Regions from separate parts of the Vibrio sp. T3Y01 genome, predicted to be linked through region 3. Evidence: riboswitches for the same ligand, from Rfam matches in the RefSeq annotation. Region 3 holds a riboswitch; each other region holds the start of a gene.
The links. Region 3 has a riboswitch for thiamine pyrophosphate ahead of thiD (bifunctional hydroxymethylpyrimidine kinase/phosphomethylpyrimidine kinase). Riboswitches for the same ligand answer to the same signal wherever they lie in the genome.
Positions count from the first base shown of each region.

Region 1 (9,981 bases), on a different contig from region 3:
CCTTAGGCGTTTTCTTTATCATAAATTGATTTTTACCGTAAAAAGTCCATTCCAAACATAAAGAATGGCTTTAAATACAGGTCGTTCATTCTTTTAAAAGTAAATTAAAAAGTAAGCGCACTCTGCCATTCACGAATCCAAGGCTTACGCTTCTCGGCGATCTCTTCAGAACTAAAGCTTAACGCTTGCTGAGGTACCGTCAGTTGTTCGAAACCTTTAGGAAGCTCAACATCTGTCACTGGGTACATCCAGTTGCCTGTTGGCATCGCCGATTGGAAGTCATCACTTAGGATAAACGCCATAAACTCATCAGCAAGCTTTTCATTCTTACTGCCTTTGACCTTTGCAGCCACTTCCACTTGAGTGTAATGCCCCTCTTCAAAGTTCGCAGCAGCATACTTAGAATCGTTCTCCGCAATGATGTGGTAAGCCGGAGAAGTGGTGTATGACAATACTAAATCAGATTCACCCTCTAGGAACATAGAGTAAGCTTCAGACCAGCCTTTAGTTACCGTCACCGTTTTTTGAGCTAGCTTCTTCCACGCCGCTGTCGCTTCATCACCGTATACCGATTTCATCCAAAGCATCATGCCTTGCCCAGGTGTTGATGTACGTGGATCTTGGTAGATAACCTTCAGGTCTTCACGTTGCTCAACCAACTCTTTCAGACTTTTCGGTGGGTTTGCTAGCTTCTCTGTGTTGTAGACAAAAGCGAAGTAGCCAAAGTCGTACGGGACAAATGTATTATCTTCCCAACCATTTGGCAGTGTTACTGATGATGTATCAACATTATGCTCAGCTAGTAAGCCGGTCGCTTTCGCTTCAGCCATGAGGTTGTTATCTAAGCCCAATACAATGTCAGCCTTGCTGTTACCGCCCTCAAGACGCAAGCGGTTAAGAATAGACACGCCATCTTCAAGCGCGACAAAATTCACATCACAGCCACACTTTTCTTCAAACGCTTTCTCTACGGCAGGACGAGGGCCCCAATCCGCAGCAAAAGAGTCATAGGTGTAGACGGTTAACGTATCGTCTGCAGCAAAGGCAGAAAAAGAGATAGCTGTAGTAACAGCAAGGGTAGTTAATGTGAATTTCACTGGACGCTCTCCATGGTCTGAGCGGCACAGGTTTGAGGGAGGATAACGATAGAGGTTGTTCCTAACTCAATTCCTACGCCAGCATTATCTGGTTCAGGTTTACGGGTCCCAAGCACCTGCTTGATCTCAGCTCGCATTCATTATTTGAATGGTTTGCTCCCCGATGAGTGTCCGAAATTGTAATTCGATTTTTAACAATAAGCTATCAAGTTTGGATCAATTACGTTGATCGTAGCCCCATCTAGGCACTAAACCTTGCTCAATACCAAGATGGTCGAGAATGCGCGCCACCATAAAATCGATCAAATCTTCTATTGACTTAGGTTGGTGATAAAACCCCGGAGCGGCTGGCATGATGGTTACACCCATCGTCGATAACTTGTGCATGTTCTCTAGATGTAGCGTTGAGAATGGCGTTTCACGAACCACCAATAACAGCTGGCCTCGCTCTTTCATCACCACATCTGCTGCGCGCTCAATCAGGTTATCCGATAACCCATGAGCAATGGATGCTAAACTGCCCGCAGAACATGGGCAGACCACCATCTGCTTCGGCGCTGCAGAACCTGATGCAACTGGAGAGAACCAGTCATCTTTGCCGCATACCACCAGCTTTTCTGGATCGCAGCCCAAGTGCTTAACCAAGGCTTGCTTTGCCGCATCTGGCCCAGCAGGTAACTTAAGCTCATGCTCAGTAGCCAACACCACTCGCGCTGCCGACGAGATCAACAGATAGACCTGATAGTCTGCTGCCAACAAGCATTCAAGCAAGCGCAGTCCGTAAGGCGCACCAGATGCGCCAGTAAAAGCAAGAGTTATCGCTTTATCGTGTTTTGTCATGTTCTCAGTTACTTCAATTATAAAGTAGTGGACTGGGTTAACCTTTAAGAGCTAACGCGTCCAACAATTTCTGGTGAATACCACCAAAGCCACCATTACTCATTACCAGAATTTGGTCGCCCGCTTGCGCCTCTGAAACAATTTTAGCAACAAATACGTCCATATCGTCACTAACATGTGCAGGCTGATGACAAGCATCTGCGACATCCTGCACCGACCAATCAATGTTGTCCGGTTGGAATAAGTAGGTGGAATCCGCTTGTTTAAGCGAATCAGCCAAGGTTTCTTTATGCACACCACGTTTCATGGTAGCGGAACGAGACTCTAAAACGGCAATGATTTTTTTCGAGTCGACCTTATTACGTAAGCCGCCGAGCGTAAGTTCAATCGCCGTTGGGTGATGAGCAAAATCATCATAAACAGACACACCAGCTACCTCGCCTTTAAACTCTAGACGACGTTTAGTATTGATGAATTTCGCCAACGATTCACACGCTAAATCTGGTGTCACACCCACATGCCTTGCCGCAGCAATCGCCATAAGAGCATTGTTGACATTATGATCACCAACCAAGTCCCAATCTACCGTACCAACACATTCGCCTTGGAAGTAGACCTCAAATTTAGAGCCATCTTTAACTAGCTTTTTGGCATCCCAATCGCCAGCTTCGCCACTCGATTCTGTCTCACTCCAACAGCCACGAGATAGAACATCTTGAATAGCGGTATCCTGCTTGGGTGAGAAAATACGACCATTGCCTGGCACAGTTCGCACTAAATGATGGAATTGACGCTTGATCGCTTCAAGATCGTCAAAAATGTCGGCATGATCGAACTCAAGGTTATTCATTACTAAGGTTCTTGGATGGTAATGAACGAACTTAGAGCGTTTGTCGAAAAAAGCACTGTCGTATTCGTCGGCTTCTACCACAAAGAACATGCTGTCACCTAAGCGAGCAGAGATACCAAAGTTACCCAATACCCCACCAACTAAAAAGCCTGGCGCATAACCGCAGTCTTCTAAGATCCAAGCCAGCATGCTGGAAGTTGTGGTTTTACCATGAGTACCGGACACCGCAAGAACCCAGCGGTCGTGCAGCAAGAACTCTTGCAACCATTGTGGACCAGATGTGTATCTAAGGTTGTTATCCAAGACATACTCAACACATGGGTTGCCACGACTCATCGCATTACCAATAACCACCAGGTCAGGCCTAGGCTCTAATTGGCTTGGGTCGAACCCTTCAATAATTTCAATCCCTTGCGACTCCAACAACGTGCTCATTGGAGGATAAACATTCGCGTCACTACCGGTAACCTTGTGACCTAATTGACGAGCCAATACCGCAGCACCGCCCATGAAGGTGCCACAAATTCCTAAGATATGAATATGCATAAATTGCTTCCAAACGCTTGGCTAATATAAACAGTGCCTAATTAAAACGGCTTGTACTCATTATCATTAAATGAAAATTAAAAGCGAGCGGCAATGCAAAACAAATTGAGTCGACATAGTAAGTGAGATCTGTGTCGCTTAGTTCATTACCATTAAAAAGATCTAAGCCTTAGAATTTAGGTAAGCGTCTAGATGAATAAAGCCCACTTAAGAGGCAAATTCTATGGTGCTCAAATCCCCCCTAATATTCAGAGAAGTTTAAGGAAATAACATGTCTGAGATGCGCACCCTTGGTGAGTTCATTGTTGAGAAACAGAGTGACTTCCCCCATGCAAGTGGTGATCTATCATCCCTTTTGTCATCAATTCGTCTTGCTGCAAAAATTGTTAACCGTGAAATCAACAAAGCAGGTCTTGTCGACATTACTGGCGCTGTTGGTACAGACAACGTTCAAGGTGAAGAGCAGCAGAAGCTAGACCTTTATGCGAACGACAAATTTAAAGCGGCTCTAGAAGCTCGTGACCAAGTTTGTGGTGTAGCAAGTGAAGAGGAAGACGAAGCGGTTGCCTTCAATAAAGAGCTCAACAAAAACGCAAAATACGTCGTGTTGATGGACCCACTTGATGGTTCATCAAATATCGATGTAAATGTATCGGTTGGTACGATTTTCTCTATCTACCGCCGTGTCTCTCCAATCGGAACACCACCGACTCAAGAAGACTTCCTGCAACCAGGTCACAAACAGGTAGCTGCCGGTTACGTAATTTACGGTTCTTCAACCATGCTGGTTTACACAACTGGTGCTGGCGTAAATGGTTTCACCTACGATCCATCTCTGGGTACTTTCTGTCTATCTCATGAAAACATGATGATTCCAGACGAAGGCAAGATCTACTCGATCAACGAAGGTAACTACATCCGCTTCCCAACCGGTGTTAAGAAGTACATCAAATACTGTCAGGAAAGCGAGCCAAGCGATAACCGCCCTTACACGTCACGTTACATTGGTTCTCTTGTGTCTGATTTCCACCGTAACTTGCTAAAAGGCGGCATCTACTTGTACCCAAGTACAGAGAGCCACCCTCAAGGTAAATTGCGTTTGCTTTATGAATGCAACCCTATTGCTTTCCTTATGGAGCAAGCTGGCGGTATTGCATCAGACGGTGCACAACGTATTATGGATATCAAACCAACTGAGCTACACCAACGTGTGCCTTTCTTTGTTGGTTCAACAAAAATGGTACGTAAAGTAGAAGAGTTTCTTGAGCTGAACCCTGAGTAACCCTCTCATTTCATTCTCAAACTAACGCCATTAAAAAAGCCAGCACTTCAGTGCTGGCTTTTTGTTGTCTCGTAAGGTGATTAACTAGTTAGGAATCATTGTTCCGCTGACACCAGTCACCCGAAAGTATTTCTTTATTAGCTGTTAGATCAAGCTGATACAAATATACCCATGCTAACCCAAATATAGTCTCTATTTGGTCGCGACGATACTCGACAGGCACATCTTCTAGCCGATCGAGCGACGCCAAGACTTCATCGTTAATCATATAGACTTCCCCAGCAACACTTTTCTTTCCAAAAATCATCGCGGGATAGGCATCTAGGTCAAAAAGAGCGTATTCCTCAGGAGTATCAAATCGCCCAAGTAAATCACAGCCCTTCAAATAATGATGATTCGATTGACCCTGTCTCAAGGTTCCATAAACAAAAACAAGATGCTTCATAACCCCCCCACAAGCCATTCACGCAAGCGCGTTAAATGAATAGCTAAAACATTGCCGATCGAGCTCAAACTGTTCTACTCGAATTCAAATTGATAGAGAAGGTCGACCGCGCTGTCGAGACCCGAAACGGCTTCAACGTAGAGATCCTGCATCAATCGATAACGAACGGTAAACTCACCAAGCGAATTGAAGATACCAACGCCATACTTAACCTGTAAACCAGGCAGGATGTAACCACTTACCGTGACTTGTGAGTCGTCGCCAGAGCCTGCGGTATCCAGTTGCAAATCTTGTACACCAAAGGCCTCACCAATCTCACCAACGACCTTACCGCTCTTCGCTAAGCTTAAGCCAATTAAGGTCGTTGTCATTGAGCCATTCGACTCGCCATCAATATCTTGACCGCGCAAGATGTATGAAAGAGCATTTGCTTGCGGCATCGCAGGATCAGAATAAATCTCAATGGCTGGCTCTATCGCAGGCCCTGTCACTCGAATACCAGCTGTCACATCATCTTGAGTATTGTCAGGGTTACGAATCGCATTGATCGCAACGTATGGCTGATCCGGAGGCCCATTCATTAAGATTTTTCCCTCTTCGATAAGCAGGTCTTGTCCAAACGATTGGTAGGTACCGTTAACGATGTTGACCTCGCCCGTCACAAACGGGCCTTGGTCTTTTTGAGCCACATTCAGTTTACCGACCAATTCACCTTCAAGGCCGAAAGCGGACAATTTAAAGTCATCACCGATTGAAATATTAATATTGGTCATCACATTAAATGGAATGGTCGATTCACCTTCAGGTTGCAGGTCTTTATTCAAAATAACCTGATCAGAAGAAACACCAACTGCAGACGGTGGCAGGTCTTCAACGACAATGCGGCCCCACGGTAATGCAATGTCACCAGTAATTTTTGCAAGCTCAGGCGTAACGTCTATGGTCATATCAGGGACGACCTTAACCTTGACCATAGGTGGAACAACCACCATCAACTCATCAGCAAACACCCTAACATTCGAATGCCATGCTTGGAGATCTTGCCACTCACCAGAGCCTTCGATATCCAACTGACCATCTGGTGTTTCCACGTTAGCGTCAAGCTTGGCGCTATAACCATTAAAGTCGAGAGCAATGCGGCCATCCTTCACATCAATAGGAGTTACATCACCTTTGACTTGAATTCCATCCACAGAGAATTGACCAAAAACTTGAGGGTGCATCAAAGAACCTTTCACCTGCAGGTCACTCGCAAGGTCGGCTTTCAACAAGCTGTATTCACCTAAAATTGGCTGTAAGAAATCCAAATGGAAGGTCGTCAACTTAATCGCAGCATCGACCATTTTATCTTGTGCAAGAACATCAGGCAGCGACACGGTACCAGACAGGTCACCGTTATCGGAAACATCCAGTTTGAAGTCTGCATCTAGCTTGTTGTCTTTCAATTGAGCATTTAGGGCAATGCTCTCCCAACCGATTGTGATTGGCTCACCGACTTGCTGTACAGCCTGACCTTTTGGCATATCAAGGTTTACTGTTACCTCTGGCTGGCCTTGTTCCGACCACTTAGCATGAGCTTTAACATTTACTAAGCCTTGTAGCTCAGTCTCTTTTGGAACAAAGGCTTTAATCTGATCGAAGTCGAACTGATTGATTGCAATCTTAGCCTCACCCGACTTCCCAGCACGGATGTCTTCGTCCAGACACACACTCGAACCAGCTTGCTTCCAACAGTGCGCTTGAACATCAGCAAACTGATTGTCGACATCCGCCTTAATAGATACAGGTTTATCAAGCACCCAAGGGCCTTGTTGAGTGGTGACTTTTACTCGGTCTAAAGAGCCATCCCAAATGAGAGAAGGCTTCTGAATCAACTCGCCAGAAATTGCTAGGCTTGTAGAGACAATGTCAGATATCACATCTAGAGTCACAGTGTGCTTTTTCTCACCGCCACTCACGGTCAAATCAATGCTTTCGACGTTTTGTTCTTGATAAGTTAAATTTTTAGCCTTTAAAGCAAGGTCAGCTTGCGCTTCGGGTAACGGAAGTGGGACCACAGAACCATTAAGTGATAATGACTCAAGCGTTGCCTCGTTATTCCAGTCCACCTTATTTACATTCAGTGTCAGGTCGACCTTAGGCTCTTGAGTTGGACCGCTAAGTTGGATGTTACCAATCACTTGTCCTTTCAAATCAGGAACACTTTTCACCAGCTCAGGGAAATAAATATCAACACCCATATCCCACTGTTTATCAAGCTGCCCCTGAGCCTTAATCGAGTTCACACCGTGCGCCAAACTCAAACCACTGGTTTTCAGTTTAGGCTCACCGCTGGCGCTGCGATCAGATGCCGACAACTGACCTTCGATATCTAACGGGTAATCACGCAAGATACCTTCAATATCAAGCTTAGGTAGCTCAATGGCCCAGCCCCCAGCCTCAGTCAATTCACCCGATGTGACTAAACTACCGCTAATATTGCCCTCAGCTTCTGGCCACTGCAGACCAGGTTGAATATCTTTAAGGGTCACATCCGCTTGCCAATTAACGAGCTTTGCCCAGTTAGCTTTGACCGCACCATTGAGCTCACCGCCCAAGGTGTTCAGTTTCAGTCGCTCAAGCTCTATTTGCTCAGTGGTACCTTTACCTTGTAGGTCGATGACTAGAGCTGGGATTTCATTACCATCGGCTTCGCCCTTGAGCTGAACATTAAAGCCATCTAATGAGCCATCAGCCTTAAAGCGCTCAATTTCGGCTTGGTAATCACTTTTACCAGTTAGGGGCCATTGTGCTTGTCCATCTTCTAACAGTAAATCAAATGGCAGCGTCGGCTCTAAAGGTTGAAGTTCTCCAGAGAGCTTGGCTTCTATCAAGTCAGAAAACTGCGAGTCGAGCTGCAGCTTAGCCACACTCCCCTGTGCTTTCAGTGATAACTTCTGACCAGCAAGGTCGGTGTCCTTCACCTTAGCATCCAATGAAAGCTCTAAAGGATAACCATCTTTAAGCTCAACCTTAGTAGAAAGGTTCGCGCTCGCCTGCGGCATATCGAGCTCAAGTGTTGAAACATCCACTTTATGCCCGCCCGCTTGAGCTTCGAGTCCAAGATGATTGACAACAATTGGGGTTTCTTGCACTAAGGTGAAGTGATTTAAATCAAAGCGCTCTAACACAATCTGTAACGGAATCCAGACCTCAGGCAGCTCAATTGCTGTTTTCACCGCAGGCTCTGGTTCGACAGGTTCTGCCTGTGGTTCTTCCGTCGATTCAGCAATTTTTACTTTAAGGTCATTGAACAGGGTTGGCGATACCGTAAGCTTTTCACCCTGCATACTCAAAGCAGTTGAAAACAAACCCCATTCAATCTCATGACCCAAGATATTCAGTTTGATATCAGACAAAGCAATACGATTGATCACGATTGGTAGCGGTGTTTTCAGCGATGTCACTGGCGGAGTCGGCTCTGTCTCTTCTTCAGAAGCTGGAGGTAATTCCGTAAATGCGAAGTCCAAACCTTGAATCGCTAAGCGGTCGACACACAACTTAGGGTCGAGTAAACAGCGAGGATTAATAGCCAATACCAGCTTTGCCACTGTGGTATCGATATGGAGGCTATCATCTTTGAATTGAACATTATTAAGTGTGAAGTTCGGGAACAGAGCACCTTTTGTGCTCTCCACTTTAAGTTGTGGCAGAGCTTTTTCAGCGCCCCACAACACAGTGTTTAAGCCAGGGTTTGTAAACAGTACAAAACCGAGCAGGGCTATCAACAACAGCAAAATAGACGTCAAGGAAATCGACGTCCATTTTATGCATTTGCCCATCACTTTGATCATAATTCTGGCCCTAAACTAAAGTGCAGTTGGAACTCGTCACCTTTCTTCGCATCTAGGCCCCAAGCAAAATCTAAACTGACAGGGCCAACCGGCGATGCCCAACGAACACCGACGCCGGTACCGTGCTTCCATTCTGGCGTATCATTGAATGCATCACCAATATCGTAGAAAGCCGCTCCCCACCAATTTCCAACCAAACGGTATTGATACTCAAATGAACTGGTTGCAATGAACTTTGCACCGGTTAGTGCACCACTTTCATCTCGAGGAGAGATCGACTCATAGCCATAACCTCGAATACTGTTATCACCACCAGCAAAGAATCTGAGCGAGGGAGACAGTTTCTCAAATTCATCGGCAAAGTTACCACCAAATTGAAGGCGGGTTAGACCACGATGGTTATTACCAATGCTACGAATCCAAGCCGTTTGTCCTTGAAAACGTACCACCTTGGTTTCCGACAATAAGGTATCATCACCCGCCTCAACCATGATGGTTTGTTTATCCCCCCACATTGGCATCGAGCCACCACGAGTTCGAGTTCGTGAAAACGAAATACCCGGCAAAACGAATTGCGCCAAATCGTCTTGTAAACCTTGCTCATAGTTTTCAACCAAGTATCGAATGAACACGGTGCGCTGCCAGCCATTATCAAGGCGCCAATACCTTTCTAGCGCTAGGTTCGATTCCAAACTTTTGGTATCACGGTTATCCAAGTTTTTCATACCGTACTTAACTTGATAGTAGTCGTTCAGCACGTCATCCAGAGGGATTTTATAGGTAGCAGTAATCGTCTGTTCAGGTTTAGAAATCGACAGGCTGCTATTGAAGCTATGGCCTTGTTCATTAACCCAAGGTTTTTTCCACTTCAGAGTGCCTTTTACGCCAAGGTCGGTGGATACACCGATACCCGTTTCAATTTGGTTACGCGCTTGAGGAGCAAGGCTAACCTTCATTGGAATTTCTCGACCTTCACCCAGTTGACTTAAATCTGGTTCAACAAAAACCGAAGAGAACCAATCGGTATTGGACAGGTTTTGGTTGTACTCGCCAACCTTAGTAATCGAGTAAGGTTCACCATCTTTAAA
Region 1 is NZ_VTXJ01000023.1:38,682-48,662, forward strand. Features, by position in the region: gene thiP (thiamine/thiamine pyrophosphate ABC transporter permease ThiP) at 1-22, opposite strand, end outside; gene thiB (thiamine ABC transporter substrate binding subunit) at 105-1,097, opposite strand; TPP riboswitch at 1,151-1,270, opposite strand; gene F0232_RS20230 (flavin prenyltransferase UbiX) at 1,314-1,937, opposite strand; gene mpl (UDP-N-acetylmuramate:L-alanyl-gamma-D-glutamyl-meso-diaminopimelate ligase) at 1,975-3,333, opposite strand; gene fbp (class 1 fructose-bisphosphatase) at 3,605-4,615, shown strand; gene F0232_RS20245 (gamma-glutamylcyclotransferase) at 4,704-5,060, opposite strand; gene F0232_RS20250 (translocation/assembly module TamB domain-containing protein) at 5,135-8,893, opposite strand; gene F0232_RS20255 (autotransporter assembly complex family protein) at 8,890-9,981, opposite strand, start outside.
Region 1: it holds a riboswitch for thiamine pyrophosphate, as region 3 does, so the genes downstream of both, thiB (thiamine ABC transporter substrate binding subunit) here and thiD (bifunctional hydroxymethylpyrimidine kinase/phosphomethylpyrimidine kinase) in region 3, are expected to answer to the same signal.

Region 2 (9,981 bases), on a different contig from region 3:
CATTAACAGTAAACCCGATTGATGAGCTTTGGTCTGATCGCCCTACACCTGTTGTATCTGATGTTCGCCTCATGGCAACAGATGCCGTTGGCCAATCAAGTGAAAGCAAACGTGCTGAAATTGCTGGTCTACTAAACGCGAAAGGTGCTGATGCCGCTATCCTTACCGAACTGGATTCAATCTGCTGGTTACTGAACATTCGTGGTTTAGACGTATCTCGCCTACCAGTCGTGTTATCTAATGCCATCATTCACGCCGATGAAAGTGTCGATTTCTTCTTAGACCCAGCTCGTATCCCTGCTGGCTTTGAAGCGCACGTTGGTAATGGTATTCGTGTTTCTCACCCATCTGAGCTTGAAGCCCGCCTTAAATCTTTAGAAGGTAAGAATGTGTCTGTTGATTCAGGCACAAGCAATGCTTGGTACACGCTTGTTCTCCAAAACGCCGGTGCTCATATCATTGAAGCAGCCGACCCATGCCTAATGCCAAAAGCCGCTAAGAACGAAACAGAAGTTGCCGGCATGAAAGCGTGTCACATCCGTGATGGCGTGGCGATGGCAAAATTCCTATCTTGGATTGATGCAGAAGTCGCGCAAGGTAATCTGCACAACGAAGCGGTACTAGCAGACAAAGTACAGTCATTCCGCGAGCAAGATCCAACACTAATGGACCTAAGTTTCGACACAATTTCAGCGGCAGGCGGAAACGCAGCCATGTGTCACTACAACCATGAGAACCAGCCTGAGCCGGGTCAGCTAGAGATGAATACTCTGTACCTAGTCGATTCAGGCGGTCAATACCTAGATGGCACAACAGACATCACACGTACTATCGCAATTGGCCAACCAAGCGAAGAAATGATTCAACAGTTCACTCTTGCACTTAAGGGCCACATCGGTATTGCACGCGCTCGCTTCCCACAAGGTACTCGTGGTTTCCAACTGGATATCCTAGCGCGCCAGCACTTATGGGCAGAAGGCTTCGACTATGACCACGGTACTGGTCACGGTGTTGGCCACTTCCTAAGTGTTCATGAAGGCCCGCAAAGCATCTCTAAAAAGCTAATCGATGTCCCTCTTGTTGAAGGTATGGTGTTATCAAATGAGCCAGGTTACTACCGTGCTGATGAGTTTGGCATCCGTATCGAAAACTTAGAGCTGGTTGTTGAGCTGCCAACTCAAGGTGACTTCTCAGTGCTAACGTTTGAATCGCTAACACGTTGCCCTATCGACAAGCGCAACATCAGCGTCGATCTACTGACACGTCCGGAACTTGCATGGCTAAACGATTACCACCAAAAGGTGTGGAACGATGTTAGCCCACTAGTTGAAGGTGATACGTTAGAGTGGCTACGCCAAGCAACAACGCCACTAGCTCACGCTTAATGCCAAAATAGATAGGCAACTTAGTCAAACCAGTTTAGCTAAGTTAGATAAGAAAACGGCTACCTAAAGGTAGCCGTTTTTATTTGTCGCTTTCACATCACTGATGTTTCACGTGGAACATTGGCCAAGATGTTATACCAAACTAGATAAGTAGGTGATCAAATAATTGCGCAGGAAAAATCGCTTAGAGCAAGGCATAGATTGCAGCTAGCTAGTTGGCCTACCTACAAAATCTATAACGATGCTATCAGCGATTTTAACTAGCAAGAATGTCCAGATACTTATTTAGATTGGTATAAGTTAGCCTGAGTAAGCGCTATGCCAATCTCGCCATACCGGGTCAAACCCACGTTGACGAATCATAGCCTCAACATCGGCTGCGCTTCTTTCATCACTTATCTCGAACTGCTCAAGCTCTTCCTCACCTGAAGCATAACCACCAGGTTGAGTTTTTGACGCGGCAGACATGCTAGTGATACCTAATGGCAACACGTTATCGCGGAACGTTGCTGACTCACGAGTCGAAAGAGACAACTCAACTTCAGGGTTTAATAATCGATAGGCACAGATAAGTTGTACCAACTGCTTATCACTCATAATCGATTTAGGCTGCAAACCACCCTCACACGGACGAAGACGTGGGAATGAAATCGAGTAACGTGTTTGCCAATAAGTACGCTCAAGATAATCTAAGTGAGCGGCCACGAAGAAACAGTCGGTACGCCAATCTTCCAAGCCAATCAAAGCGCCAATACCTATCTTATCAATACCCGCTTTTGCCAGGCGATCAGGCGTTTCGAGCCGGTATTCAAAATCCATTTTGTTACCACGCAAGTGGTGTTCAGCGTAGGTACTTGGGCTATAGGTTTCTTGGTAAACCATCACCGCATCTAATCCAAGAGTTTTGAGCTCTGCGTAGTCATCTTGATCAAGCGGCTGCACTTCCATCGCAAGATAGTTAAATTGTGCCTTAATATTTGGTAGCACTTCACGGAAGTACTTCATCCCGACCTTAGTTTCATGTTCACCAGTCACCAACAGTACACTATCAAACTTCATCTTTTTGATAGCGGCACTTTCAGCATCGATTTCATCCAAAGTAAGTGTGCGACGCTTAATACGGTTCTCCATTGAGAAGCCACAATACGTGCACGCATTCGCACATAGGTTTGAAAGGTACAATGGAATATACAACGACATTGTATTGCCGAATCGCTTGCGTGTGAGTGCCAACGATTGTTGCGCCATCTGCTCTAAGTAAGATTCTGCCGCTGGAGAGATCAAAGCCTTAAAGTCTTCTAAGTCGCGTTTGGGTTTACTCAGAGCACGTTCAACATCCGCTGCCGTTTTACTGAAGATCGACATACCAATGTCATCCCAGTTGAGTTGTTTAAATCGATCAACAAACGTCATGGCAATACTACTCGTCTAGGAATGAGGTTAACGGGCTGGAAGCAACCGCATGAGATACCTGACCAGCGAGACCTGCAAGGTAAGCCATACGCCCCGCTTCCACTGCCAACTTAAAGGCAATCGCCATTTCAACTGGCTGTTGAGAAGCAGCAATCGCAGTATTAACTAACACAGCGTCAGCACCCATCTCCATTGCACGCGCCGCATGTGATGGAGCACCAATGCCCGCATCTACAATCACAGGGACGTTCGCTTGGTCGATAATAATCTCTAAAAAGTCCGCCGAAGCGATACCTTTGTTCGACCCAATCGGCGCACCTAACGGCATAACCGCAGCACAACCCACCTCTTCCAATCGTTTACACAACACTGGGTCAGCATGACAGTATGGCAACACAACAAAGCCATCTTTAACCAGTTGCTCAGCCGCTTTTAATGTCTCAATTGGGTCTGGCATCAAGTACTTTGGATCTGGGTGAATTTCCAGTTTGAGCCAATTTGTGCCTAGAGCTTCGCGAGCCAAGTGCGCAGCAAAGATGGCATCCTTCGCGTTCTTCGCCCCAGAGGTATTCGGAAGTAGATTTACGCCGGCATCAATAATGGGCTGCAAAATATCGTCTTGCTCAGAACGAATATCGACTCTCTTCAGTGCCATGGTTGCCAGTTGAGAACCTGAAGCTTCGATAGCACTCGCCATCAAATGCTTGTTGGCGAACTTGCCTGTGCCAGTGAACAGTCGTGATTGGAATGTTTTATCTGCGATGGTTAACATGGTTAGCCCCCTGCAATAGCTTGAAAAAGAGAGATAGAATCGCCTTCATTGACGATGGTTTGTTGCCACTGGCTACGCGGGACAACCGCGTTATTGATAGCGAATACACACCCTAAGTCAGGTAGCGAAAGCGAATGAATAATATCTGCAAGAGAAGATGATTGCGCGACCTGCTCTGGTTGCTCGTTTATTGAAATAGTTATGTTGCTCATAGTGCTTCTTCTTCTAAATTATTGGTCACTGACGAATTGCACACCGGACATTCGATATCTTGCGTAACCATTAGGTTTTGCCAGTTCATAGTCTTACCGTCGAACAGCTTGAGCTGATGTGTCGCCACTTGAAACTCGCCACTGCTAATGTGCTGAATAGCAGCAAGAGCTTGGAGGTTTCCTATAGTCCCGACTACAGGCCCAATGATGCCACTATCACTACAACGCATTGTTTGTGGATGGTGGTCAAACGGGACAAGACAGTGGTAACAGCCCTGCTGGTTTTGGTAATCGAAGACAATAAACTGACCTTTCCAACCAATTGCGGAGCCTGATATCAATGGTGTGTTAGCTTCGAAACACGCTTGGTTAACTTGCTGGCGTGTGACGAAGTTGTCGGTACAGTCCAACACAACATCAGCTAGCATCACTTCAAGCTTTAACTGGCTTTCGGCCATTCGCTTGTTGATGGTCCTAACTTGGCTTCTACAATTTAGCTCACTCAGTTGTAGTTTCAATGCATCGACTTTAGCTGTACCAAGATCGCTTTCTTTGAACGCGACCTGTCGTTGTAGATTGGATGAGTCGACACAATCATCATCAACCAACACGATTTTTCCGATGCCAGACGCTGCTAGATAAAGAGCCGCAGCATTCCCCAAACCACCACAACCAATCACTAACACATGACCGTTTAGTAGATTTCGTTGTCCTTGTTCACCAATGTCAGGCAATGCGATTTGACGCTGATAGCGTACAAATTCAAAGTCACTCAGCATGGCTTAACTCCTGACGAACCTCTTCAGTAAAGGTTGAAGAGTTGCCATTCATAAGAACTTCGAAAAACTCAATAACCGCTTTTGGGTCTTCCGCCAACGTAATTGCACGCACTACCGCGAGGCTCGAGACACCACAATCCCATACCTGCTCTGCCGTCGATTGGTCAATCCCACCAATAGCCACGGTCGGATAACCGACAAGTTCTTCACTGTATGGAATGGTATCGATAAGCTGCTGGTAAAGAGCTAAACGCACTAGACCTTGCGGCTTTGATGGCATCTGTTTTGTGGTTGTTGGGAAGATATGTCCTAACGCGATGTAACTTGGGTTGATTTGAACGATCCGTAACAACTCATAGTATCCATGTGTCGATAGGCCGATCTTAATACCCGCTTGGCTCAGTTGGGAAAGATTCGATTCTTCAATATCCTCTTGTCCCAAGTGAACACCAAAAGCGCCATGTTTGAGTGCAAGTTGCCAATAGTCATTGATAAAAACCTGAGCGTTATGTTCTCGACCAAGTTCGATCGATCGTGCGACTTGTTGCTCTAAGTCAGCTTGCTGAGGGTTCTTAATTCGCAGTTGTACCGTATTAATTCCAAGCTTAAGGAGCCTTTCAATCCAATCAACATCATCGACAACTGGGTACAGCCCGAGGCTTTTCTTCGTCAAATCAGGGAATGAAAGTGACGTTCCTTGATGGGCCCAGCCAACACTAATGCCTAAACGCTTGTCTTCTAAAACCGGAGTTGGAAACTCTTGGTAGTGGCTTGGCCATGTTCCACGTGAAACATTAGACGCAGCGCGTGCGAGAACCAGTGCATCTTCTAATGGAAAATCTAGAGCCAATAGCATTAGTAACCACGCAAAGTGATGGCGGCTATCTATGGCTTGATGATCGGGGTTAATACTTTTTATAGCTCGATTAGCGTTTAAGTGTGACCAAATATCTAACACGGCAGCGTCATTGGTTACTCCAACGTATATCGTATTAGGGTATTGCGCTAAAGCATCGCGAACATCTGCCAGCGATAACGGCTCGTCATAACTCACAATATGGTCAAGCGAGCCTAGCTGCTCCGCTTCAACTGATACGACATCAGAAGCAAAGCCAATAGTAAGTGAGTGTTGAGAATCAACGATAGAGAAGTATTGAGTTGGGCTAACACCCAACTCAACTGCATCAGTTGCTAAGCCTTGTCGCTTAGCAACCAATAGACAGTGTTGAACCTCTCCCGTTAACTCAATATATTGAGATGGGATCAGAATTTTCACTGTCATTATTCCTCTAGTTGAGCTTCTTTCGCACCAACGGCTGGGTGGTAAAGCTCTGAGCCAGTATCACGGAACTCTTGTGATTTTTGACGCATCCCTTCCAGCGGATTGTCTAGCATCTTGATCTCGATAGCCTGATCAGCGGCTACTTGTTCTGTGTCTTTAGCATACTCTCTCACTTCCTGAGAAATCTTCATCGAACAGAATTTAGGTCCACACATAGAACAGAAATGTGCGACCTTACCTGATTCTTGTGGCAAGGTTTCATCATGGAAAGAACGGGCTGTATCAGGGTCTAGTGCTAAGTTAAATTGGTCTTCCCAACGGAATTCGAAGCGCGCTTTTGAAAGTGCATTATCACGGATTTGTGCTCCTGGATGCCCTTTTGCCAAGTCAGCAGCGTGCGCCGCCAGCTTGTAAGTAATCAAACCAGTCTTCACGTCCTCTTTGTTTGGTAAGCCTAAATGCTCTTTAGGAGTCACGTAACAAAGCATCGCACAACCATACCAACCGATCATCGCGGCACCAATACCAGAGGTGATATGGTCGTAGCCAGGGGCAATGTCTGTAGTCAGCGGGCCTAATGTATAGAAAGGCGCTTCATGACAATGCTCTAGTTGCTCATCCATATTCTCTTTGATCATGTGCATCGGAACGTGTCCAGGACCTTCAATTATCACCTGTACGTCATATTCCCACGCCACTTTCGTCAGTTCACCTAAGGTGCGAAGTTCAGCAAATTGAGCCTCGTCATTGGCATCAGCAATAGAGCCTGGACGCAGGCCATCACCTAATGAAAGTGCTACATCGTACTTCGCACAGATCTCACAAATCTCGCGGAAGTGGGTGTATAGAAAGCTTTCTTGGTGATGAGCAAGACACCATTTGGCAATGATAGAACCACCACGAGAGACAATGCCAGTCACACGTTTAGCCGTCATAGGTACGTAACGAAGAAGCAAACCTGCGTGGATAGTGAAGTAATCAACGCCCTGCTCTGCTTGCTCAATTAAGGTGTCACGCATCACTTCCCAGTTAAGGTCTTCAGCCACACCGTTCACTTTCTCAAGTGCTTGGTACATAGGAACCGTACCAATTGGCACTGGGCTATTACGTAGAATCCACTCTCGTGTTTCGTGAATATTTCGACCAGTCGACAAGTCCATCACAGTGTCGCCGCCCCAGCGGGTCGACCAAACTAACTTCTCAACTTCTTCTTCAATCGAAGAGCTTACAGAAGAGTTACCGATATTGGCGTTCACCTTCACTAAGAAGTTTCGGCCAATAATCATAGGTTCTGATTCTGGGTGGTTGATGTTTGAAGGGATAATTGCTCGACCTTCAGCAACCTCTTTACGCACGAACTCAGGGGTAATTTCTTTCGGTAGGTTTGCGCCAAAGTTATGACCAGGGTGTTGATGGTTCAGTTGCTCATCTGCGAACTCCTGACGCCCCATATTCTCGCGAATCGCAATGTATTCCATCTCAGGGGTAATAATCCCCTTACGAGCATAGTGCAACTGAGTCACACATTGCTCGCCAGTCGCACGACGAATTCTAGGCAGGTTTCCGTAACGAAGCTCGTCTAAGGTTTCGTCCTCTAGGCGCTCTTTGGTATAAACAGAGCTAACATCATCTAATAGCTCTGTATCACCACGCTCTTCGATCCACTGCTCTCTTAGCTTTGGAAGGCCGTTATAAAGGTCTATCTCGTGCGTTGGGTCGGTATAAACACCGGAGGTGTCATAGACGTGAATAGGAGCATTAGGTTCAAATACAGGCTCTTTTTTGGTACCACCAACAAGGCTATCAGCGAGTGATATCTCTCGAACTGGGACTTGAATGTCCTCTCGAGAACCTTGGATGTAAGCTTTCTTTGAATTTGGATAAGGTTGTACTGATAAAGAATCGATGAAATTCTTCGCTTCCAGTCTTGCTTGTTTACGACTCGACATAGCATTTTTCCTTGGCTTTTAGCCATTATTTATTGGGATAAAAATGCTTGACGGATTGATGCTACAAGAGGGATCACGGTAAGAAATACAGTTGTGATCTGGTGATAGATCTCTAGAGGGATTCTAGTTAGATATCTACTCTTGTTCCCTTCGCAGGTATTAGCCTGATCAGGTTCAACGGATCCCGAGTTAACGGTCTCAGCCATATGGCACTCCGACAAGTACGATCGAGTATATAAAAACGACTTGGATAAACCAAGCCGAGTTGTTAACAAATCGTAAGAAAGTTTTAAGACTTTATCAAAAGTTGGAAGCCGATCCATGCGGCTGAAATACTGAGTACTACATTAAGCAGCACATTAAGCCCCATCTTGAAAAATGCGCCTTGCTGCATAAGAAGCACGTTATCCATCGAAAAAGTGGAGAATGTAGTCAAGGCACCAAGGAAGCCCAAGCCAATAATCTGTCTCCATGGTTCAGTTGCAACCATCTCATTTTCGAACGCGGCGATCAGTAATCCCATAATCAAAGAGCCAATCACGTTAACAGTTAGCGTACCATAAGGAAAACCTCGTCCTAACATCACTACGCATAACTCGGAAATCAGATAACGTGAACAAGCACCAAAAGCACCACCAATAGCGATAAAACCAAGAATAGATAACTGACCCATGAATCCTCCCAAACAATAACCCCTATATTCTAGCTTTAACGCCGATAAAAGCGAGGGTGGAAACTAAGAATGTATGCGCAAATATTAAACGTTACAGGTGTCACTTAACTTCGATATAACCCATCAGTCCTGTTTTCATATGTTCAATCACATGACAGTGATACATCCAACGTCCGGGGTTATCTGCCACAAATGCCGCTTTAGCTCGACCGTTCTTTCCAAGTAACACGGTATCTGTATGAAAAGGTTCTTCAATCTTTTTGCCATCTAACTCAAGTACCGTGAACGTATGACCATGAATATGGATTGGATGATGGTATTGGGTAACATTCTTAAGATCGAATATATAGGTTTTACCTAACTCTAATGTAGCGAGTGGAGCTGGAATATTATCTTTACTCATTCCTTCCCAGGCTCTTTTATTTGTCAGCCAAAACTTAGGCATGGATTTCCCATCTTTAGAAACCGGCGACACTGCCCCGTCCCACTCAAACACAAAATCGATCTCTTCTGCATTAGCGAGGTCTAAGTTAGGTACTGGATTAAGAGGCAATATCGGAAGAGTTTGTCCTTCACTGAGCGTGGAATCTACGCCTTCAAATTCACACAAGGAAAAAGGAAAACGTCCCTTCATTTGCAGAACATTCACTCGCTTGCCAGCCTTTGGAGCAATCAGTCCTATGTCAACTCGCATACCTGGACCGATTTTATGTTCAGTCAACTTGTAAGGTGTCTTTACTGGGTTGCCATCTATAGCAATAACCCATGCCTCAGCACCTTCAACAGCGATAGGATAGGTGATTGTATTATCGACATTGGCGATACGAAGCCTAGTCGTTGCGTGTTGCTTTAACTGATAAGTAGGCTCATGTGCTCCATTAACACTACTCCACTCTCCTGGAGTGCCCATACGAGCGCTAAGACGCGGGACCATTAAATCTTTCCACTGACCTTGTTTATCGAGATGCCAATGTTTAAGCATCAAAGCATGCTCTTCATCGAACTGAACTGGATCGCTCTCTTCAACAACAATTAGGCCGACCAAGCCCATACCAAGCTGTTTAACGCTGTTCATGTGTGGGTGATACCAGAACGTACCCGCATCCGGTGGCGTAAACTCATAGACGAACGTTTCACCGGGCATAATTGGTGGCTGGCTCAAGAAAGGCACACCATCCATTTCGATAGGGATTCTTAATCCATGCCAATGAATTGTGGTTGGTTCTGATAGTTTATTGGTGAAGCGAATCGTAACTTTTTCGCCCTGTCGACAACGAATTGTTGGCGCAGGGATCTGACCATTGAACCCCAAAACGTTAGTAGTAAACCCAGGTACAATTTCAGCAGTCGAAGGCTCAGCAGTTAAGTCATAAACATACCCTCCCTTCTCATCAACCGATCGCTTCATAGAACAAGCAGGGAGAACTGTGAGTGCAGATATAGCGAGAGATGATTGAATAAATTTACGACGAGAGATATCCATATTTGCAACCTTTTAGTAGTAACGACCAAAATG
Region 2 is NZ_VTXJ01000036.1:26,407-36,387, forward strand. Features, by position in the region: gene F0232_RS24265 (aminopeptidase P family protein) at 1-1,385, shown strand, start outside; gene thiH (2-iminoacetate synthase ThiH) at 1,686-2,798, opposite strand; gene F0232_RS24275 (thiazole synthase) at 2,806-3,570, opposite strand; gene thiS (sulfur carrier protein ThiS) at 3,573-3,782, opposite strand; gene F0232_RS24285 (HesA/MoeB/ThiF family protein) at 3,779-4,561, opposite strand; gene F0232_RS24290 (thiamine phosphate synthase) at 4,551-5,843, opposite strand; gene thiC (phosphomethylpyrimidine synthase ThiC) at 5,843-7,792, opposite strand; TPP riboswitch at 7,921-8,019, opposite strand; gene crcB (fluoride efflux transporter CrcB) at 8,082-8,465, opposite strand; gene F0232_RS24305 (multicopper oxidase family protein) at 8,566-9,948, opposite strand.
Region 2: it holds a riboswitch for thiamine pyrophosphate, as region 3 does, so the genes downstream of both, thiC (phosphomethylpyrimidine synthase ThiC) here and thiD (bifunctional hydroxymethylpyrimidine kinase/phosphomethylpyrimidine kinase) in region 3, are expected to answer to the same signal.

Region 3 (9,981 bases):
AGCTTCGGAAACAAAAGGCTTCATCGATGAGGCTTTCAACAAATTACAAAATGACTTAAAAGAGACAAGTCGTGAGTTATCCATTAACTACACCGACTTTATTGCGATGGCACATGAAGAAATCAATTACATCAAGATTTTCGTTGCCGATAAAACCTCGCAATACGGTTGGTACGCAGCCATCGCTCTGATGATCATCGGCACCATTGCTCTGTGTATTCAGTAAGTTAGGTTCTATCTTCAGCTGAAGATCCCTTGAGCGCTTTCATACGCGCTAACTAGAAAACAAATGACTCGCTTCATTTGTTTTCTAGCCACCACAAACTCACTCTCCCATCAGATTTAGCAAGTCTTGCGTCGCCTTTTTAGGATCTTCGGCGTGACAGATTGCAGATACTAACGCTAAGCCGTGAATACCCGTTTCAGTCAGCTGAGGGATGTTCGACTCGTTGATACCGCCAATCCCAACAATCGGAAGCTTGGTCGTTTCTAACGCCATTTGAATGCCTTCGTAACCCCAGTGTTTCTTAAGGTTTGTCTTGGTCGGTGTCGCAAACAGTGCACTAAGACCAATGTAATCAATCGGCAAGCTATCGGCTTCTTGTAGCTGCTGTTCAGTTTCAATTGATAACCCAAGAATCTTATCCGCACCAATCAGCTTGCGTGCTAACACGGCAGGCATATCCGATTGCCCCAAGTGCAAACCATCGGCATCAACGGCCAATGCCACATCGACTCGATCATTAATGATCAACGGCACGCCCGTTCCAGCTAAAACCGATTTAACGGCTTCTGCACGCTCAATGAATGCTCTTACGTCCCCATGTTTTTCTCTAACTTGAACCATAGTGACGCCACCAGCAACCGCTTGCTCAACTACGAACTTAAGCGTTTCTAAATCTTGTTGGTCGTCAGTCACTAGATATAGTTTATAAGGGTTCATCGCATACCTTTGAAGTCGATTTCTAAAATTGATTTTCTGTCATTTTACCGACAAATCACATCCTATGCATGGGAGTTAGTACTTAAATCCATAAATTAGATGGTTCAATTCAAATACGCAACTCGTTGAAAGCATATCGAAAAATCTGAACTTTTTAACTAAAGCGTTACTTATTACACAAACTATTCACTTTGAGCATGCCCGATACACAGTTTTATGGAATACTCCAAAATGAAGGAATCAGGTAAATATAGGGATAGTTATGCGCCACCTTTCTATAGCGCTTAAGATCAAGCTGGGGTTTGCCATCTGCTTGCTCTTTTTCGTCATTTCAGGCCTTGTGAGTTACAAAGGCATTCAAACCTTGTCAAACGGCTTTAGCCAATACAGCGAACTCAGCCACAAGGCGACTCAGTCAGGCAACATTCAAGTGCACTTTCTTCAGATGCGTTTAGCCTCTGAACGTTACTTAGAGTCATTGGATGATCAATATGAAGCGAATTATCAATCAAGCAAATTGGCGATCGATGATCTGCTCAATAACTTAATCGAAACCACCACTAACACTGACAGCCTATCAAGCTTACAACTGGTCCAAGACAGCGTTGCAGCCTTTGATACTGCTTATGGCTCAATGAAGCAAAGCCAGCTAATGATCGACCAGCTTGTAAATGTTGAGATGGTCAAAAGAGAGACTAACGCGCTAAAAGCCGCGCAGAGCTTGTTGTATGAGTCATACAATAACAACGATCCAAACGCGAGCTTGTACGCGGGTATGCTAATGGAGAACTTCCTCGCGGCTAAGATCGCGGTGATTAGCTACTCGAACAACAACGATCTCAAAACCTACGAAGCGGGTAAAGATATTTTTGAGTATGCTCTGCCAGGTATCGAGGGCGATATTGAGTCTCTTAAATCATCTCCTTATCAAAGTGAACTGATTGAAGATTTCTCTAACCAACGTGAAGCGTATGCGAAAGGCTTTGAACAAGTTCACCAACAGATGCTGGAGAACACTCAAAGAACCGCTACCCTTTCCTCGATTGGTGATAGCTTGGCTATCGCTGTGGCTGATGCTCAGAGCATTCTAGAACAACAGAAACAAGCGCTAACACCAGAGCTGCAAGCCAGTGAAACGCGTTCAATTCAGATCATCATCTTGCTAACGGGGGTCGCGTTAGTTATCGGCATGACAAGCGCTGTGTTAGTCACTCGCTCAATTACGAAAGGCATCGCACAGGTTAAGCAAATCACCAATGAGCTTTCTCAAGGCAACCTGAATGTTGAAGTAAACATTGAGAGTAAAAACGAGATTGGTGAACTGCTGACTAACATGGAGATCACCATTGAATCTCTGCGCGATATTGTAGGTCAAGTGAATCGCTCTAGTGTGCGTATTGGCGAGATGTCTGAATCACTTAATCAAGTAACCAATAACAGCTCGACCAACGCAACACAGTTGAACAGCGAAATGATGAACATCTCTACCGCGGTTGACCAACTGGCTTCAAGTACATCTGAAATTGCTTCAAGTGCTAACCACGCTTCTCAAGTTGCTAACCAAGCGACTGAGAACGTCGCGATGGGTCTCAAGGAAGTAGACAAGACACTGCACGAAATTGGCAGCGCCGATGAAAGCATGCAGGTCAGCAGCCAGAAAGTGACCGACCTGCACAAAGAGTCGATGAACATTGGCGCAATACTGGAAGTAATCAAAGGTGTATCTGAGCAGACCAACCTTCTCGCGCTGAATGCCGCAATTGAAGCCGCTCGAGCAGGCGAACAAGGTCGTGGATTTGCCGTCGTAGCCGATGAAGTAAGAACGCTCGCTAAACGCACCCAAGACTCTGCTAGCCAGATTGATGAGCTCATCACCTCACTACAACGTGGTGCTAAAGATGCGTTAGAGTCAATTAAAGAGAGCCACAGCACGGTTTCAGATGCTTCAACTCAGGCACAGCAAGCTTCTCAGAACTTACATGTGATTAATCAGCACATCCAAGATCTGAATCAGGCCAACAGCCAGATCGCAGTGTCGGTTGATGAACAAGATCGTCTCACCAAATCACTGGGTGAGAACGCGCAAGGTGCCAATAGAATCGCGCAAAGTAACCAAGAGTCAGTCAGCAGCATTTCAGGTGCAGCAAGCGACTTAACCGAGGTTGCACATCACCTAGAAAGTCAAGTGAATCGCTTTAGAACCTAGCCAGCTAGTCTGTACACAGCTAGCACAGTTCCAAACCAATAATAAAAAGCCCCCAGCACATAAGTGTCGGGGGCTTTTCTTTATCTAAAGAGTTTTAAGTTAGGCTTCTAACTTGTGGCTTAGAGTGAGATTAATCCTACTGAATCTTCAATCGTTGAATCAGAGTCTCTTCATCTAGTTGATACAACTCATCAAGCAAGTTCATTTGTAGGCTACCCGGGCCGCGTGAGTTCTCAGCAGCAATTTCACCAACCACACCTAATACCGCTGCTGCCGCCAAACCACTTTCATCTCCAACAGCAGCAAATGCGCCCGTTAATGCCGTTAAGGTACAACCCATGCCCGTCACATAAGGCATCATTGGGTGTCCGTTGTTTAACGTCACAACGCTGTCCTTCGTGACAACGTAATCTGTCTCACCAGAAATCACCACATTCGCGCCGTATTCAGCCACTAAACACTGTGCAACGCCTAATGCAGCATCACTGCTATCTAGCGCATCAACGCCTTTACTCTGCGCTTGTTCGCCCGCTAGTGCGATAATCTCAGACGCATTACCACGAATGATCAACTTATCTGCTAAACGTGCGATTTCACGAGAAGTCTCGGTACGTAGTGTGCTTGCGCCACAACCTACAGGGTCAAGCACCACCACCTTGTTGTTCGCATTCGCTTGTTCAACAGCAAAACACATTCTTGGTGTCCAAACGCTGTCGAGCGTGCCGATGTTGATCACCAAAGCGCCAGAGAACGACATCATCTCTGCCAACTCTTGTTGTGAGTGCGCCATAATAGGCGAAGCGCCAATCGCTAGCAGAGCATTGGCCGTGTTATTCATCACTACATAGTTGGTGATGTTCACAACCAGTGGTTTTTGCTCTCGTACTACGCGCAGCGATTGGATGATTTGTTCAGTTAGCATGGATTAATCCTTATTCGTGAAAGTCGCTTTAAGCCGCAGTTGAGTCATTAAGTGCATTCAGACCTTGCTGCCAGAAAGCCACTTCCATACGTGTTGCGGTTTTGAAGATATGAACGATGTTCTGACCGCGCTCGCTGTTAATATCAATTTCAGCCAGTAGCTGATTGAAATACTCAGCACCCGTTGCCACGCCAGACTGGAACTCTTCTCCGCCGTAAAGCTGTAACCAACTCGCGTATGGGTTGCCTTCTAACACAGTATCAGTGCTTTCTAACAGCGCTTTACCAATCACGGCATAACCAATTGAGCACGGAGCCAGCGCCGCATATAAGTCGACAAGATCACCCGTCATACCTGCATCCAAAACGTAGCGCGTGTAAGCCACAGTACCGAAATCTTCAGGTTCGTTTTCTAAATCAGATTCCGTTAATCCCCACTGACCACAGTAAGTCACGTGGTGTGAAATTTCAGAATCTAACAGCGCATGAACACTTGGCAGTGCACGACGCATATCAGCCAAGGTTTTAGCCTTGTAAATGGCCAATGCATAAGCGCGAGCATACTGCTTCAAAAACAGAAAATCTTGCTTCAAGTAATGCAGAAAACACGGCTGAGCAAGAGTGCCGTTTGCCAGCGTTTTAACAAAATCATGCTCGGTGTAGTCTTGCCAATCTTGCTGACAGGCTTGGATTAAGTCTTGGTATTTCATGAGATTCCTTAGTCAAAAGTCGGTACGTAATCAGCGGCTTTTGGTAGTGATTTGATAATGCCTTTGTCGAACATGAACTGCGCGTAATCATCGTAACGCTTCATATCTACTGCTGAAGGGCGAAGCGCAAAACGAGTCAATGTGTCGTTCCATGCGCGTTGGTTTAGCTCGTTGTTTAGCGTATCTGGTGAATACGCTACAAACTCACTCCATGAATCTTGTGGGTGGTTCACAATGTAAGTGGTTGCTTGCTCAAGTGCTTTATTGAATGCTTTGATGGCTTCATCGTCGTGTTTCTTCGCGTTCGCCACAAAAATCAACTCATCGTAAGCTGGCACACCGTGCTCTTCAGGGAAGAATGCTTTGGCTTTATAACCTTCAAGGGCTAGTTGGTTCGTTTCGAAGTTACGCAAGCCACCCCAGATTGCATCTACCTTGCCTGATGCCAGTGAAGATGACAGTGCCCAACCAACATTGATGGTTTGGACGTCAGTAAACGCAACATTTTCTTGAGCTAGCATGGTGCCGATCGTCGCTTCTTCATTACCTGCAATCGCAATTCCGATCTTCTTGCCTTTCAGGTCCGCTAGTGAATCGTTCTTGCCGTTATCCAGCACCATCAACGTGTTCAGTGGTGTGGCGATTAGGGTTGATGCACGAACCAAAGGCAAGCCTGCAGCGACATCCATGGTTAAACTTGGTTGATAGGTTACTGCGAGATCGACCTTACCTGCTGCAACGAGTTTTGCTGGCGTGCTTGGGTCAGCTGGCTCTTGGATTTCAACCTCTAGGCCCTGCTCTGCAAAGTAACCACGCTCTTGAGCAATCACAATTGGGCCGTGATTCGGGTTTACAAACCAATCCAACATCAGTGTCAGTTTCTTGTTTTCCGAATCCGCGAATGCATGATCTGAAACTAGCGAAGCAAGCAGTGCCACTGCACCTACCAATTTGGTGTTTTTCATAGTTAACCTTTCCTTTTGAATATTATTATTGTGTTTGTCGATCTAATTTCTAACGAGGTTTTGTTTAGATAAATAGCCTTGAGCAAAGCTTTATTAAACAAAGAGTTATTTAGCGAACCATCACTGGTTCTCCCAAGGGATAGCTTTTTTGAGTAATTTGTCTGTGATGAAGTAGAGCGAGATAGAGAGCACCGCCAAGATAAACAATGCAGCAAACATCTCATCAATGATCATGCGCGCATTGGCTTGCAGCATTAGGTAGCCTAGCCCTTCACTCGAACCCACCCACTCACCAACAACCGCGCCAATTGGAGCGATAACCGCTGCCACACGAATGCCTGACGCCAATGTTGGCAGAGCAGCAGGAAGTTGAATGTGGCGTAGCAGTTGCCATTTCGATGCACCCATCGTCTTAGCGAGATCAAGATACCCAGTCGGAGTATTTCGCAGGCCGTCATAACAACAGGTAGTTACAGGGAAGAAAATTATGATCGCCGCCATCACTACTTTTGAGGCGATACCATAACCAAGCCACAGCATCAGTACTGGCGCAATCGCAAATACAGGAATCGCTTGGCTAGCAATCAAGATCGGCAACAGCCAGCGTTTCAATGGGTCAAACATCAACATCTGCAGAGCGAAAAACAGCCCCATCGTCAGACCTAGTAATAGCCCTAGCAAGATTTCTTGTGCAGTTACCCAAGTGTGTTTGAGCAACACGTCATAGCGTTCAATTAGCTTGAGGAAAACTTCAGCAGGAGCCGGCAGAATAAAGCTTGGCATTTGGAAAACCACGACCACAAGCTGCCATAAGCCGAGAATCACAACACTGCTAATTAGCAAACGCGTGACAGGATTCATCTGACTTGAACGCTCAGTGCTAGTCTGTACGTTCGTTGGCTGAGTGGCAGCTTCAGTTCGCGTTAAATCAGTCATAATCACGCTCCAACTGCTCTAAGATGGCTTGTTGCAACTCGGCACACTCACCATCGAGCACTCGTGGCGTTGACGTGTGAGGCACAGATAAAGAGTGAGCACTCGCAGGCGTGCCTTGCAGCACATACAAGTTATCCGCCAAACGCACCGCTTCTTGTGGATCATGGGTGATCAACACAACGGTTTTATCTCTTAACAGTTCATACGCTAAGCTCTGTAACTTGTGTCTTGTTACCGCATCCAACGCAGAGAATGGTTCGTCCATCAGCACGACTGGCTTGTCTTGCATTAAAGTTCGAGCCAAAGCAACACGTTGGCGCATACCACCAGACAACTGATCCGGCATAGTATCCGCGTAATCAGCCAAACCAACCGAAGCGAGTAACTCGAACGCTTGGTTCTTTTGCTCTGTGTTTAGGTGCTTGTTCGTGGTGTTCTGAAAGCGATGGCTCAGACACACGTTGTCGATAACCGACAACCATGGCAATAACAAATCTTGCTGTGCCATATAGGCAATGCGATCGGTTAGAGGCAGTTCATCAGACGTTGCCAATACGCCCTGCCATTCCACCTTGTCGCCCAACAAACCTGCCAAGTAACGCAATACCGTGGTTTTCCCACAACCGCTTCGCCCAAGCAGCACTGTCCACTTACCCGCGCTTAGATTAAGTGACAGTCCCGACAGGGTCGCGCGCTCGCTATCTCGGTAACGCAGCGTCGCATTGCTAAGTTGAACACCAACCGTATTAACGGACATTACCGTGCCCAGCGAAAAAGTGATTTACCGGGCCATGACCTTGACCGACTTTCAATTCGTCAGCATGTGCAATAGCGCGTGAAATGTATTGTTTACCTAGGTCGACAGCCTCTGGAAGCGTATTACCTTGAGCTAAGAAAGAAGCAATTGCAGAAGATAGCGTACAACCCGTGCCATGGGTGTTTTTGGTAGGGAAACGCTTCGCGCTAATCAAGGCAGATGTGGTTGGCAGAATCAGTAAATCGTTACTGTTTTCATCTTTCTCCAAGTGACCGCCTTTTAGCAGGACTGCTTTAGCACCTAAAGCGCGCAGGTCTTCAATCATGTCCTGCATTTCAGCTTCGCTTTCAGGCACGGCCTTGCCTGTAAGTGCTGCGCCTTCCGGCAAGTTAGGGGTAATGATATCTGCAAGCGGAATCAGCTCTTGTTTTAGCGTGGTGATAGCTGAGTTTTCTAGAAGAAGGTCGCCACTTGTTGCGACCATTACAGGATCAATCACTAAGTGTTTTGGCTGGTATTGTTTTATTTTGTCTGCAACGACTTCGATGATTTGCGAATCCGCCAACATACCAACTTTTACTGCCACTATGTTCAGATCGGTGAACACCGCATCTAATTGGCTGGCAACATGCTCAAGTGGGATTGGAAAAATGGCTGACACGCCTTGGGTATTCTGAGAGGTAATGGCAGTAATCACAGAACAAGCGAAGCTACCCGTTGCAGACATGGCTTTAATATCCGCTTGAATACCAGCGCCGCCGCCACTGTCAGAGCCTGCTATGGTTAAAACAATCGGAGTATTGACCACCGAAGATTGGTTGTGTGGTGTTTGAGTATTCTTGAGTGGCGCTTGAGTGTTGGAATGCTGCGTCATGGTCGCTCCTACTATCTAAAAGACGTAAGAGAACCGAACTTTGGCCGTAAAGAGAGTGTGGAAATGAAACCAATGAGAGATCATTGTTGGACCACATAGACAAAGTCATCATAGTTCCCTACGCCAGTGTTAACTGAATCAGGTTCAACGGGTCTCGAATAACGATCTCAGCAAATACCAATTAAGGTAGATGCCCCCCGACTATTGATAACGATAGTAACAGCACTCTTGCAACTGAGATACTCATTTTATTCATTTATAAGATACAAGCATGAATAAAATTCAATTTAGCTTTGTTAACAAGCACTTAGTTTCGCTGATCATTTGGTTGTGATTGAATGAATAAACACTTGACTATCAACAACATACCAATCCAACCGACAAAAGGTATGCGCTCCCCCACAATCCAGACAGCCAATACGGCGGCAACAACTGGCTCAAGCAAAGTAATCAAATTCGCACTACTTGCCGTGACATGTCTTAACCCGAAACTGAACGCGATATAACCCAAACATTGAGGAAGTAACACCAAGTAACTCACCACGAATATATTAGTACTTGAAGCGAATAGACTGTCCCCAGTGAACCACAGCGTTGGTAATAACAACATTGCACCTAGACCAAATATGCTACCCATCGCCGCTTGCGACTTGATGCCCTGGTCTATCAGAGCTTTTGTCGCCCACGAATAAATGGCATAACAGAGACCAGCAACCAAACCTAAACCAATACCTAAAAGCTTCAGGTTATCATTAGGTTCGCTCCCCACTGACGACTCAGAAAATACCAATAATCCAATGCCAACCACGCCAATGGCAAAGCTCGTTAGCCAACGTTTATTAATATTGTTATCTTTGCTGATAAGACACTCTAAAAGTGCAGAAAAGAACGGAGCAGTAGCTATCGACACAACCGTTCCCATCGCGACACCCGATAATTTCATCGAAGAATAGAAAGCCAAAGGATAGATCGCCAAAGCCAATGCACTCGCAGCTAACAGCTTTTTGTTGAGCAAAAGCTTATCAAGTGAAGATAAGATCTTTCGATACGCCAAGCCCGCCTGCATTAGGCCGCCGACGCCCATAGAGAAAGCACCAATCGCTAAGGGGCTTAGATCAGGCGCAAAACTTGCGGCGGTGCCTGTCGTGCCCCATAAAATAGAAGCAAACAAGATGGCCAAAGTGCCCGTTTGGAATTCGTTAACGCGATTGATGGCAAGATTCATTTCTATTACCCAATTTTCATTTCTGAAATAGATAATAGTGAAGATTTATAAAAGTTAGTTTGCCGAAAGGATGCTATTATTGTTTCTAAAGACTCTCTTTCATTGAGCCTAGAAACGCCCTTGGAGACATGCCAAAGTGCCGAGAGAAGCGTCGACTGAAAGCAGACAGGTCGCTATAACCCACATTCTCTGCGACCAATTGAACCGGTAAATCGGTATGGCTTAGCAAGGCTTGAGCTTTCTCCATACGATATCGAGTGATGTATTTAAGCGCACTGATACCCAAGCTCTCTTTGAAGCGTTTTTTGAATTGAGTGGGACTCAAACAGGCTGTTTCTGCAAGTTGAGATATAGAGAGAGGTTGGGCGTAATTATCCGCTATCAATCTTTGTACCGCACGGATTCTTGGGTCGATGCTCTTGCTCACTTGTTGTTGCTCTAACA
Region 3 is NZ_VTXJ01000001.1:361,437-371,417, reverse strand. Features, by position in the region: gene F0232_RS01590 (hypothetical protein) at 1-226, shown strand, start outside; gene thiE (thiamine phosphate synthase) at 326-943, opposite strand; gene F0232_RS01580 (methyl-accepting chemotaxis protein) at 1,206-3,149, shown strand; gene thiM (hydroxyethylthiazole kinase) at 3,286-4,071, opposite strand; gene tenA (thiaminase II) at 4,100-4,780, opposite strand; gene F0232_RS01565 (ABC transporter substrate-binding protein) at 4,789-5,745, opposite strand; gene F0232_RS01560 (ABC transporter permease) at 5,866-6,681, opposite strand; gene F0232_RS01555 (ABC transporter ATP-binding protein) at 6,674-7,438, opposite strand; gene thiD (bifunctional hydroxymethylpyrimidine kinase/phosphomethylpyrimidine kinase) at 7,428-8,312, opposite strand; TPP riboswitch at 8,411-8,522, opposite strand; gene F0232_RS01545 (DMT family transporter) at 8,620-9,537, opposite strand; gene F0232_RS01540 (AraC family transcriptional regulator) at 9,623-9,981, opposite strand, start outside.